One region of the Pectobacterium parmentieri genome, then DNA from elsewhere that is predicted to be linked to it. Evidence: predicted binding sites of a transcription regulator. Region 1 holds the regulator's gene; each other region holds the start of a gene.

The links. The regulator CRP, encoded in region 1, controls carbon source genes, mostly activating them, when cyclic AMP is high. The targets are predictions, from matches to a motif close to ATGTGANNNNNNTCACAT.
Region 2: a site for CRP is predicted at 1,333-1,350, ahead of A8F97_RS08750 (2-hydroxycarboxylate transporter family protein). Genes of this name have one in related genera too.
Region 3: a site for CRP is predicted at 1,602-1,619, ahead of glpT (glycerol-3-phosphate transporter). Genes of this name have one in related genera too.
Region 4: a site for CRP is predicted at 1,822-1,839, ahead of A8F97_RS14315 (glycine dehydrogenase). Genes of this name have one in related genera too.

What each region holds. Positions count from the first base shown of each region.
Region 1 is NZ_CP015749.1:4,705,360-4,708,556, forward strand. Features, by position in the region: gene argD (bifunctional acetylornithine/succinyldiaminopimelate transaminase) at 1-721, shown strand, start outside; gene crp (cAMP-activated global transcriptional regulator CRP) at 952-1,584, opposite strand; gene A8F97_RS21350 (OsmC family protein) at 1,959-2,366, shown strand; gene A8F97_RS21355 (phosphoribulokinase) at 2,533-3,197, opposite strand, start outside.
Region 2 is NZ_CP015749.1:1,954,445-1,957,641, forward strand. Features, by position in the region: gene A8F97_RS08750 (2-hydroxycarboxylate transporter family protein) at 1-1,276, opposite strand, end outside; gene A8F97_RS08755 (ATP-binding protein) at 1,694-3,197, shown strand, end outside.
Region 3 is NZ_CP015749.1:4,567,116-4,570,312, forward strand. Features, by position in the region: gene glpT (glycerol-3-phosphate transporter) at 79-1,428, opposite strand; gene glpA (anaerobic glycerol-3-phosphate dehydrogenase subunit A) at 1,749-3,197, shown strand, end outside.
Region 4 is NZ_CP015749.1:3,152,185-3,155,381, reverse strand. Features, by position in the region: gene A8F97_RS14330 (DUF4311 domain-containing protein) at 1-644, opposite strand, end outside; gene A8F97_RS14325 (DUF4312 family protein) at 711-1,007, opposite strand; gene A8F97_RS14320 (SFCGS family glycine-rich protein) at 1,010-1,372, opposite strand; gene A8F97_RS14315 (glycine dehydrogenase) at 1,383-1,721, opposite strand; gene A8F97_RS14310 (AI-2E family transporter) at 2,351-3,197, shown strand, end outside.

The DNA of each region.
Region 1 (3,197 bases):
GCACGTACCATTCAACGATCTGGCTGCGGTTAAAGCAGTGATGGACGATCACACCTGCGCGGTTGTGCTGGAGCCGATTCAGGGAGAGGGCGGTATTACACCCGCTACGCCTGAGTTTTTGCAGGGCGTTCGTGAGTTGTGCGATCAACATAAAGCGCTGTTGGTGTTTGATGAAGTGCAGAGCGGGATGGGGCGTACCGGTAAATTATTCAGCTATATGCACTATGGGATTACGCCGGATATCCTGACAACCGCTAAAGCGTTGGGCGGTGGTTTCCCTATTAGCGCGATGCTGACGACGGAAGAGATCGCATCGGCCATGACGGTTGGGGTACACGGAACGACCTATGGCGGCAATCCGCTGGCCTGTGCGGTGGCAGAAGCCGCGCTGGATATCATCAATACGCCGGAAGTGCTGTCGGGCGTAGCAGATCGTCACGATCGCTTTGTTAGTGAACTTGAGAAAATCAACCAGCAGTACGGTGTGTTTGATCAGGTACGTGGTATGGGGCTGCTGTTGGGGGCCGAACTGAAACCGCAGTGGCATGGCCGTGCGGGCGAATTTCTGGCTGCCGCAACGGCACAGGGGCTGATGGTGTTGATGGCGGGTCCGAACGTCATCCGTTTTGTGCCGTCTTTGATCATTGATGAAGATGATATTGCACAGGGGATGGCGAAATTCGCCAACGCTGTTGCGCAGGTCGTTAACGCAGGAAACTGAGTTACGCTCTTAAAATAGCAGCGATAAAAAAACGTAGGGAACGTTTTTCAACGTCGCTTGCGACGGCCCGCAGGGGGGCGGCCAGGGATGGCACGCCATAAAAAACGTAGGGAACGTTTTTCAACGTCGCTTGCGACGGCGCGTGGGGTGACGAGCAGAAAACTCGCCATAAAAAAAGCGTGAGGCCGAGGCTTCACGCTTTTTTATTGGTAGGGTACCGCGACAGGGATTTAGCGAGTGCCGTAAACGACGATCGTTTTACCGTGTGCAGAGATCAGATTCTGGTCTTCTAACATTTTCAGAATGCGGCCCACGGTTTCACGCGAGCAGCCAACGATTTGCCCAATTTCCTGACGGGTAATTTTAATTTGCATGCCATCCGGATGTGTCATGGCATCAGGTTGTTTGGCCAGGTTGAGTAATGTTTGGGCGATACGGCCAGTCACATCAAGGAAGGCGAGGTTGCCGACTTTTTCTGAAGTCACCTGAAGTCTGTTTGCCATTTGCGCAGACAGGCGCATGAGGATGTCCGGGTTAACCTGGATGAGTTGACGGAATTTTTTGTATGAAATTTCAGCCACTTCACAGGCAGTTTTTGCCCGAACCCAGGCACTGCGCTCCTGACCTTCTTCAAACAGGCCTAGCTCACCAATAAAATCGCCCTGATTGAGGTAGGAAAGAATCATTTCCTTGCCTTCTTCATCTTTGATTAGCACTGCGACAGAGCCTTTCACGATGTAGTAAAGCGTTTCTGCTTTTTCACCTTGGTGAATCAGCGTGCTCTTCGATGGATACTTGTGGATATGACAATGGGAAAGGAACCATTCGAGAGTTGGGTCTGTCTGCGGTTTGCCGAGAACCATTCGCTATCATCCTCTGTTGTAATTCACTGCGCAAATTACAGGGGTCAGAGTTCCCTGTACGGCGTGTTTAACTGCTAAAAAAATAAAATTCAGTCTAGGCAGAATGACGTCAGGGAATATACTGGAACCACTGTACCCTTGATTTTCCGGTTGCTACCTTGCCGCACCGTAAACGTGGCTGGGTATGTCTGGCTACGTCATCATCTTCTTCGTTTCTGGGTTTGTCCAGAAAAGGTCTATTCTATTTTTGTTTTAACACAGCTTTAATGATGTGTCTTGTGTTGTCTCGCTTCAGCATGACAAAGCTCTGATTAACGCTGGTTTTTGTACAGTAACGATATAAATTTTCAAAAAAATTTTAGTGGAGAGGCATCATGCAGGCTCGGGTAAAATGGGTTGAAGGCTTAACGTTTTTGGGCGAATCGGCATCAGGGCACCAGATATTGATGGACGGTAATTCTGGCGATAAAGCGCCTAGTCCGATGGAAATGGTGTTGATGTCCGTAGGGGGATGCAGCGCGATTGATGTGGTTTCAATTCTGCAAAAAGGCCGCAACGATGTGGCAGATTGTGAGGTGAAATTAACCTCGGAACGCCGCTCTGAAGCGCCGCGTTTATTTACCCATATCAATCTGCATTTTATTGTGACGGGGAAAGGGTTGACCGATAACGTCGTTGAGCGGGCGGTTGCCCTATCAGCGGAAAAATACTGCTCCGTGGCATTGATGCTGGGCAAAGCCGTTGAAGTGACGCACAGTCACGAAATTAGAGCGCTGGCATAGTTCCTTCCTCTGGGCACTAATTCTGCTCACTTGAGCCCGTTATTAGGAGAAACACCGGGGGGGAGGTTCTCGTAGGGAGGCCTCACCCCGGTGGACGGCCCGAGTATCTCGATGCATAAACGATTGGTATTATCCTCGGGCACGTTCTCACCGTGCCCAGCTTTGCTTATTCGATGGCTTTCCCTTCTATCAGCCGCTGCACCAGCGGTGCCATGATTAGCTCCATCGCTAGCCCCATTTTTCCGCCGGGGACGACCAACGTGTTGATGTGGGAGATAAACGCCCCCTGCAACATGGCGAGCAGATAGGGATAATCAATATTATCCAATCCCTGAAAGTGGATGACGACGAAACTTTCATCCAGTGAGGGGATTGACTTGGCAGCAAACGGGTTGGAGGTGTCCACGGTGGGGACGCGCTGGAAGTTGATGTGTGTGCGAGAAAACTGTGGCGTGATGTAGGTGATGTAGTCTTCCATAGAGCGGACGACGGAATCCATCACCGCTTCACGCGAATGACCACGTTCATTGACGTCACGAATCAGCTTTTGGATCCACTCCAGGTTGACGATCGGTACCACGCCGACGAGCAAATCGACATGCTGTGCCACGTCGTTTTGATCGGTGACCACGCCACCATGCAGCCCTTCATAGAACAGGATATCGGTGGGCTCCGGCATCGGTTCCCACGGTGTGAATGTACCGGGAACCTGATTGTAGGGGATCGCTTCATCGTAGGTATGAAGGTATTTACGCGTCTGACCGTGACCATGTAGGCCATATTCGATAAACGATTGTTCCAGCAGGCTGAAATCATTCGCTTCCGGGCCGA
Region 2 (3,197 bases), 2.3 Mb from region 1:
GCATCAGTACCATACGGTTACCTGCTGTCAGAATTGCAACATCACCAGTACCACCCTGCCCACTCTGGCAGCAGGAGATAATGGCAACATCAATCGGATGCATACCGATCTTTTTACCGACAAAGAAGCCAGTCGTGACCAGCGCCACCACGGTAGAAATAATCACCAGCAGGTTTTGAATCGTAAACGCATTCACCAATTCCTGCCACGGCGTAATCGCCACGCCAACAGCAAACAGAATCGGGTACGTCACCGATGTCTGGAAGAACTTATAAACGACCTGGGAACCTTCCAGCATTTTCGGTGAAACACCGTGAGCCAACTTCACCAACACCGCAGCAAACAACATGCCGACCGGTGCAGGCAGGCCAATCACTTTGTGGCCGAGCATACCGATCATATACAGCAGGATGGCCAGCAGCGCGCCAGAAGCAATGGTCGTCACATCGGCTTTACCGCTAAAGACAGAAGCGGGTGCGCTGCTCTCGCCGTTACCCAAACTATTATCTTTATTCGGCATCAACTCACCTTCACCAGTCAGGTGCGGATAGCGTTTACCCAACTGATTCAGAATACCGGCAATGATGATCGCCGTGAGACTACCCAACATCACGATAGGTAATACGCGTCCCAGAGCAACGCCCTGATCCATATGCAGGATCGCGGCATAACCGATAGACAGTGGGATTGCCCCTTCACCCACCCCACCAGCCATAATCGGCAGGATCAGGAAGAAGAAGATTTGGAACGGGTCCAGACCTAGCGCAATACCTACGCCCATACCCACCAGCATTCCGACCACTTCACCACACAGCATGGGGAAGAAAATACGCAAGAAACCCTGAATCAGCGTTTGCCGATTCATACTCATAATACTGCCAACAATAATGCAGCAGATGTAGAGATACAGGATGTTGGTACTTTTGTAGAATTTGGTCGTGGATTCAACAACGACATCCGGCAGCAGGCCATAATACACCATCGCAGAAGGGATAAAGGTCGCACAGATTGCCGCCGCCCCCATCTTGCCGATAATCGGTAGACGCTTGCCAAATTCACCACAGGCAAAGCCGAAGAATGCCAGTGTTGCCACCATAACGACGATGTCGCTTGGCAGCTTTCCACTCATGCACTCTATACCGATTAACACCCCCGCCAGTACAAAAAGCGGCACAGGAATAATACCTATTTTATAGGTATCCAGAATGTGCCACCATTTTTCCTTTAATGAAACCTTCCCAATCGCCTCATTATTTACAATATCATTCGCACTCATAATCTAGTCCCCGTTTTATTTTGTCAGCGCATCATAAGGGGAGAATTAATATTATTATGTGATTCCCTTCAAATTAAAAATCGAGTTTTAAAGGCGTTTATGGATTTAATGGTTTTTATTAATAAATTGTTTGCTAGGCAAGCAGTTAGATTATTTTACATGCAAAATAAACTTTACGGTTTTTATGGCGTTTATGGTTTTTATTTTCCACTCATGATTATGTTGATAAAAAGTAATTAAGTTGTTTATCAAACAAAGCAGAGTCGTTTAATTTTATCTATTTGCCTTTCTCGTCGAACCAGTAATAAAATATTTAAACGTGTTGTTGCTCACAAGTTTTTTTCTCTCAGCCCATTCTTAATAGTATTCATGATAAATTCAGTCACTTTTTAGTTAACCCACAGGCTCACATGTATCATGAGATTGAGACTTTCCTTTCATATCAAATTATTTATCTATTTGATCGTCTTCTTCTCTTCGCTACTGCTAATGACGGGTATCTATTATTATCATGATATCGATAAGCAACTGTATTCTGAGTTGGGTATACGCGCACAGGTGCAAGCCAGAGAGATTGCTATTATTCCGACTCTGATTGAGGCGGTGAAAAATAGAGATATCAAACAGATCTACACCCTTGTCCAACAATTAAAACAGCGCAGCGATGCAAGCTATATCGTGATCGGCGACAATCAAGCGCGCCACCTGTTTCATTCTGAGTATGCGGAAAATGACCAACTCGTCGGTACGCAGATGGTCGGCGGAGACAATTTCGACGTATTAGCGGGAAAAAGCGCTATCACGGTGCGCCACGGCAGCATCGGCATCTCATTACGCAGTAAAGCCCCCATTATTGCTGATGGTCAGGTGATCGGTATTGTCTCCGTGGGCTATCTGAAAACTCACATCGATAGCCTGACGTTCAGTAAGTTAGCCCGCATTCTGCTGGCTATTCTGGCGATGTTTGTCGCGCTATTCATCTTTTCCTGGTGGTTCTCACGTAATCTGAAGAAACAGATGTTTGGCCTCGAACCCCTTGAAATCCGCATGCTGGTCCGGCAGCAGAAAGCGTTACTCGAATCGATCTACGAGGGGGTCATCGCTATCGATAAACAGCACCGTATTGCTGCCATTAACCATGCCGCCAAAGAGATCCTCGGGCTGAACGCCCCTTCCCACCTATTATGTGGGAAACCGATTGATACCGTCATTAAACCCGTGCCCTTCTTCTCCAGCGAAACGATGTGGAGCAGCGATACACACGATGAGGTCTGTCGTTTTAACCACGCCACCGTGATTGCCAGCCGGGTGCGGATTATGCTGGAAGATGAGCTTCAAGGCTGGGTAATCAGTTTCCGCAGTAAAAACGATATTCATACGCTCAGCACACAACTCAGCCAGGTGAAACGCTACGCTAACAGCCTACGCATTCTGCGGCATGAGCAGTTGAACTGGACCGCGACGCTGGCCGGGTTGTTGCACTTAAAACGCTATGACGAAGCCATCAAATATATCGAAGCACAGTCAGAAAGTGCACAGGTGGTGCTGGATTTTGTTTCCCACCGTTTCTGTTCGCCTGCGTTGTGCGGGCTGCTGCTGGGCAAGTACGCGACAGCGCGAGAAAAAGGCATTGAAATTGTTTTCGACCCACGCTGCCAGCTCACTCATATTCCTGCCGCACTGAGTGAAACGGAGCTGATGTCCATTATTGGTAATTTGCTGGATAACGCGATGGAAGCCACATTGGCTATGGCGATGCCGCATTATCCTGTCGAAGTGTACATCTATGACAGTGAAAAAGAGCTAGTCATTGAGGTCGCCGATCAGGGAATAGGGATCGCTCCGGCGCTTGCCAATAACCTATTTGAAATGGGCGTGACCAGTAAAACACAGGGCGATCACGGACTGGGATTACATCTGG
Region 3 (3,197 bases), 140 kb from region 1:
CGACGTGCTGGGTGAGGCGGTGGGGTTGGATGATGCGCGGCGTAGCAGGTACGCCGCGCAGAAAACACACGTCAACTGTTAGGCGCGATTAGCTAACTCAGCTTTATGCTTTTTCTCATTCAGCATAACAACAATCAGCAGAAGTACAGCCATAATGCTGCCGCCGATCATCACCATGAAGCCGCCGTCCCAACCGAAGAAGTCAACGGTATAGCCAACGATGGCGCTGGCGGCAACGGATCCGCCGAGGTAGCCGAACAGGCCAGTGAAGCCCGCTGCGGTACCGGCCGCTTTCTTCGGTGCCAGTTCCAGCGCGTGCAGACCAATCAGCATAACCGGGCCGTAAATCAGGAAGCCGATGATGATCATACACGCCATATCCACACCCGGATTACCGGCTGGGTTCATCCAGTAAACGACGGTGGCGATGGTGACAAGTACCATGAAGAACACGCCTGTTGCGCCACGGTTGCCTTTGAAGACCTTATCTGACATCCAGCCGCACAGCAGCGTACCTGGAATACCCGCATATTCGTACAGGAAGTAAGCCCAGGACGATTTATCCAGTGCGAAGTGTTTAACTTCTTTCAGGTAAGTCGGTGACCAGTCGAGGATGCCGTAACGCAGCAGGTAAACGAAGACGTTGGCGATAGCGATGTACCACAGCAGCTTGTTCGGGAAAACGTACTGCATGAAAATCTGCTTAGCCGTCAGTTCTTCTTCGTCTTTTTCATTGTAATCAACCGGATAGTCGTTTTTGTATTCTTCGACTGACGGTAGACCACAGGATTGCGGGGTATCACGCATTAGGGCAAATGCGATTAGCGCAACCAGGATCGCGGCGAAGGCCGGCATGTAGAGTGCGGCTTTCCAGTCGTTAAACCAGGCCATACCCAGCAGGAACAGCAGAGGCGGAAGCCCTCCACCGACGTTATGGGCACAGTTCCATACGGAGACAATACCGCCACGTTCTTTTTGTGACCACCAGTGAACCATGGTGCGCCCGCACGGTGGCCAGCCCATTCCCTGGAACCAACCGCACAGGAACAGTAAGACAAACATGACTGCAATGCTGGAGGTTGCCCACGGTACAAAGCCCATGAATAGCATGACAGCAGCCGCCAGAATCAGACCAGCAGGCAGGAAAACCCGTGGGTTGGAACGGTCAGATACCGAACCCATGATGAATTTGGAAAAGCCGTAGGCGATAGAGATACCGGACAGCGCAAAGCCAAGGTCACCACGCGAGAAGCCCTGCTCAATCAGGTAAGGCATAGCCAGTGTGAAGTTTTTACGTACCAGATAGTAGGCGGCGTAGCCAAAAAAGATCCCCATGAAAATCTGCCAGCGTAGGCGGCGATAGAGGGGATCGACACGATCCTGCGACACGCGTGGCTGGTGGGCGGCGGGCCTAAAAATACTCAGCATAGATATCTCCAATGCGAAAAAAAACGATAGCTTTTTTGTTCTATTACGAACGTTATTGTAAGGGGATAGCGTGCAAATGAGTGTGATTCATGACGCTAATGTTACACTTTTATGAAACTGTGACGATTTTTGCGCTCATGTTAACAGAATAGGAAAATTCCACAGTGCGGTTTTAGTGATGTAAATCACACTTATTGTTTTTAAACTCGCATTTATTTTCGTTTAGTGCTCGTTTTTGCTCTTTATCAAACATTAACCCTCCTTTTTGTGTCCCAATAGCAACATATATACCCTCTATATCCTCCGCCTGGAGCGAGAACATGAAGCAAAATACTGGGAACTGGCGTGAAACTGACGTGGTTGTCATCGGCGGTGGGGCGACGGGGGCGGGTACGGCACGGGACTGTGCCCTGCGTGGGCTGCGCTGCCTGTTGCTTGAACGCTATGATATTGCGACCGGAGCGACCGGGCGTAATCACGGCTTATTACACAGCGGTGCCCGCTATGCGGTAACCGATGGCGAGTCTGCCCGTGAATGTATTGAAGAGAACCAGATCCTCCGGCGGATCGCCCGCCATTGCATTGAGCCAACCGACGGTCTGTTTATCACCTTGCCGGAAGACGATCTCGGTTGGCAGACGCAGTTCATTACCGCTTGCCAGCAGGCGGGGATTGGCGCGCAGGCGCTTGACCCGCAGGAAGCGCTGCGGCTGGAGCCGGCGGCAAACCCTACATTGATTGGTGCGGTTCGCGTGCCGGATGGCTCTGTCGATCCTTTTCGCCTGACGGCGGCCAATATGATTGATGCCTGTGAACACGGCGCGGAAGTCCTAACCTATCATGAAGTTATCGGGCTGATTCGTCAGGGCGATCGTATTACCGGCGTGCGCGTTTTCGACCATAAAAAAGGTGTAGAAACAGAAATATATGCGCAGGTGGTGGTCAATGCTGGCGGTATCTGGGGGCAACACATTGCGGAATATGCCGATCTGCGCGTGCGCATGTTCCCGGCAAAAGGTGCGCTGCTGATTCTTGGGCACCGTATCAACAATATGGTGATCAACCGCTGCCGTAAACCGGCCGATGCCGACATTCTGGTGCCGGGCGATACCATTTCGCTGATTGGCACTACTTCAACTCACATCGACTACGATCAGATCGACAATATGCTGGTGACGCCTGCCGAGGTAGAAACGCTGATGCGGGAAGGCTCAATGTTGGCACCGTCGCTGGCAAGCACGCGAATTCTACGTGCCTATGCGGGCGTCCGTCCGCTGGTTGCCAACGATAGCGATCCTAGCGGGCGTAGCGTGAGCCGCGGCATTGTGCTGCTCGACCATGCCAGCCGCGACGGACTGGAAGGATTTATCACCATCACCGGTGGCAAGCTGATGACCTACCGCCTGATGGCGGAATGGGTGACGGACGCTATCTGCACAAAATTGGGTCATAACGTTGCCTGTTCGACGGCACAGACGCCGCTGCCCGGTTCTGAGTCACTGGAGGAGGTGAAAACCGCTCCTCATGCTTTATCAGCGTACCCTGCGGCAAAACCGCTCTCTGCGCCACTGCGCGGTTCGGCGATTTATCGCCACGGCGAACGCGCTGGAAGAATGCTGTCCGGTGAACGTCTGGACCGTAGTCTGGTGTGCGAATGTGAAGCGGTGACGGCGGGTGAAGTGCGCTACGCCGTGGAGTCGTTGCAGGTGAATAACCTGATTGATTTACGTCGGCGCACTCGTGTCGGTATGGGCACCTGTCAGGGGGAA
Region 4 (3,197 bases), 1.6 Mb from region 1:
ATCACTTTGGTAACGCGGTTCCAGCCGCTCTCTTCCACACCTTTACCAATCAAAATACCCAGAACCAATCCCGGTACGGCGTTACCCATAATCAGTTGTGCTGAGCCGCCGAAAACGGTGGCCCAGAAGCCGGACTTTTTGCCTGCGTCAATTGCAGCTAGCCAGAAGATCACCGGCATCACGATGTTCACTAGTAGATTGGCTGCGGGAACCAGCACTTTAACGGCGGTCACCTGTAGTGCTGCGGGTACGGAAGAGGCAGTCAAATTAAGGAAAGTCACCACGATCATGCCAATCAGACCGCAAGCAATGGCCATCTTTTTGGGATCGTGTAGGGTTTCGCCAACATTACGGTTTCTCACCATCAATGCCGCCGCGCCCCAGTTTGGGATAATGCGGTGGTCAACATCCTGAGTGAAAGACCCTGCCGCAACGGAGGATGCCCAGGCGTTAAAAAAGAAGCCCAGCCCAAAGGAGAAATGTGACGCCGGATCCCCTTCACAAGAGTTTAGTTCGCCCAGTGTACGAAATGCGCCCATCCCCTGAGTGGTAGGCGCATGAAACATGCGTGCAGCCCCTGCGCCAACGCCGACGCCAACTAGGCCGCCAATGATGAGCGATTTTATTAGTATGATTAAGAACATCAGTCAGCCCTCTTCTATCTTGCCAATCCGCCGCCCTGCGGGGCGAAAAACTGGATATGCGTTGAGTTATGCCGTGACAAAATCCACTTTATCGAGATTGATGGCGGTCACGTTGACGGTAACGTCCAGCTCCACGCTGTACGTGCGTCTTTCTCGACGCAGAAAGAGGAACAAAAACGCCTCTTTACGCGCCGTTTCGTGCGCATGAACAACCTGCACTTCCTGTGGTTCAATACGCAGTAAAATATGCGGTGATGCCTTCATCACCGCGGTTTGAACATGGTTCAGTGCATCGGCGAAGGCGCGTGCTTTCTCATCACCTTTTCCTTTAACCCTGACAGTGGTGGTGAATTGTTCTTTCATGGTTATACGCCGTACTTTTTTTGCCACGCCAGTACCAGACGTTCGCCTAATTCTTCTTTATCCATAAAACCGAATCCTAGTACGTTGCAGCCTTCGTTGATGGCGGTGACACCCTCCTCAACAGAGCGCATGCCGTATTTGGCTTTGTAGCCGTATTTATTCTGCGCAGTGATGGCACCTGCGCCGCCACTACCACAAAATGAAATACCGAAGGTTGCGTTTTCCGCTTTCATCACATCACCCAGCTTCATATCCGCTGCGACGCCGGGTACGACAACCGCGCGGCCTCCTGCTTTTTCAACACCTGCTGCCACTTTCTGGCCTTTACCTAAACGATCGCCAATGACGACAGTAATCTGTTCCATCTTCCGTTCCTTATAGGTTATTTTTTGCTACTTCAAAGTGGACTGACAGCAGCCAGGCCTCTTCCTCTGGGAGGTTGCCAAATTCCTCCACCACATCGTGGGCAAGACCCATCGACTCTGGCGAAATTTCGTCAAACAGGCTGGCGTCCACATCCGGCAGCGGTTCGCCGGTCACGGACCGGTGAGCCATCGCGCGGACGTGAGAAGTTAGCATCTGTTGCTGTACTGCGTTCGGTGTGATGTCGTGGTGGTTTAGCAACGTGTAAATTTGCGCCAGCATACGCTCGGCAAGGGTTGCTGTTTGCTCCGCCCGATCTCCAACGTCGTTCATTACCGCTCCGTTATTCACTCGTCTTACCCCATTAATGGCCTCGGTATAAAGCTAACGTTTGACGTTAAGAGTTTGTAGCGAGTAATTTTCCACTTCTAAGTGGAAAGGTGGGTGTCTTGAGTGATCTGCGCCACAAAAGTCGGCCTGGCAGGGATATACCACGACGAAATACGTATTTTATTGACTGATATTTCATGTAGATTCTGCTGTTGCGAATCTACGGATTTCGGGCGTTTTTCCGCGACAAGAGACCGATCGCTTACTTGATGCAGTGGCACAGACGCTACCCGTGAAGGTGACAACGTGTTTTTCCTGGTGGATTGATATCCGTCCGAGCTAAAACACTGCTGGTATTTCACCGATAAAACACCAAAAATACTCTTCGTTTGTTATGCCCTAAATAATTCGAGTTACAGGAAGGCGGCAAGGGAAGGAGTCCCGATGAGCTTACTCAAGTAAGTGATTTGGGTGACTGGACGAAGCCAACGCACATGCAGCTTGAAGTATGACGGGTATATCTGGTTGGTTATCACTCGCAGAATAGACATAAATCTAGCGCATATATATCAATCTGTTGATGCCGAAAAAGGCGTAGCATACTCCACAAAGGGTATTCTCGGCGTTGCCTCTTCATACGGGATGTCATCATGCAGTTACTGAACCTGAAACAAGCTCGCCTGCTGAGCTTTTTCTTTATTATGGGTGGCCTGTTTATATTGCTGCCTTTACGCTTGCTGGCCTGCTTTATTGCCGGCTTTTTGGTGTATGAAATAGTCAATTTGCTGACCCCCTATTTTCAGCGGGTCATCAGCGGTAAACGTGCCCGCTGGATTGTGGTTGCAGTAATCAGCACGCTGGTGGTCAGCCTGTTAAGCCTATTGTTCGGCAGCTTGGTCGGGTTGTTGATGCAGGAAATGAAGGATACCGCTGCGTTCAATGTGCGTATTGGCTATATCCTCAATGATATCCAGCAGCAGATTGTTCACTACTTACCGGGATATTTGCCTGTCAGTATCGAAGAGCTTCAGCATGAGTTGCTGCAATGGGTTCAGGCACACATTGTGATGTTGCAGAACATGGGGAAAAGCTTCCTGCATGGATTTGTGACAATGCTTATTGGTATGGTTCTTGGGGCGATTGTCTCACTTTATAACGTCGATCAGGACACGGAAAAACCGTTACTAAAAGCGGAATTGCTACGTCGGGTTTCTCTGCTGTCGGCATCGTTTCGCAATATTGTTTTTGCCCAGGTGAAAATTTCTGCGGTTAACACGGTGCTGTCTGCTATTTTTATTCTTGGTGCTCTGCCGCTGTTTGGTGTTCATCTACCGTTTGCCAAAACGCTGGTAGTGCTCACCTTTGTTTTTGGCTTGCTACCGGTTATCGGTAACCTGATTTCCAACTCGATCGTTTTTCTGTCTGGTTTATCCCTTTCGTTGCCGATCGCGTTGGTTGCACTGGTGTATTTGATGCTGATTCACAAGTTTGAGTATT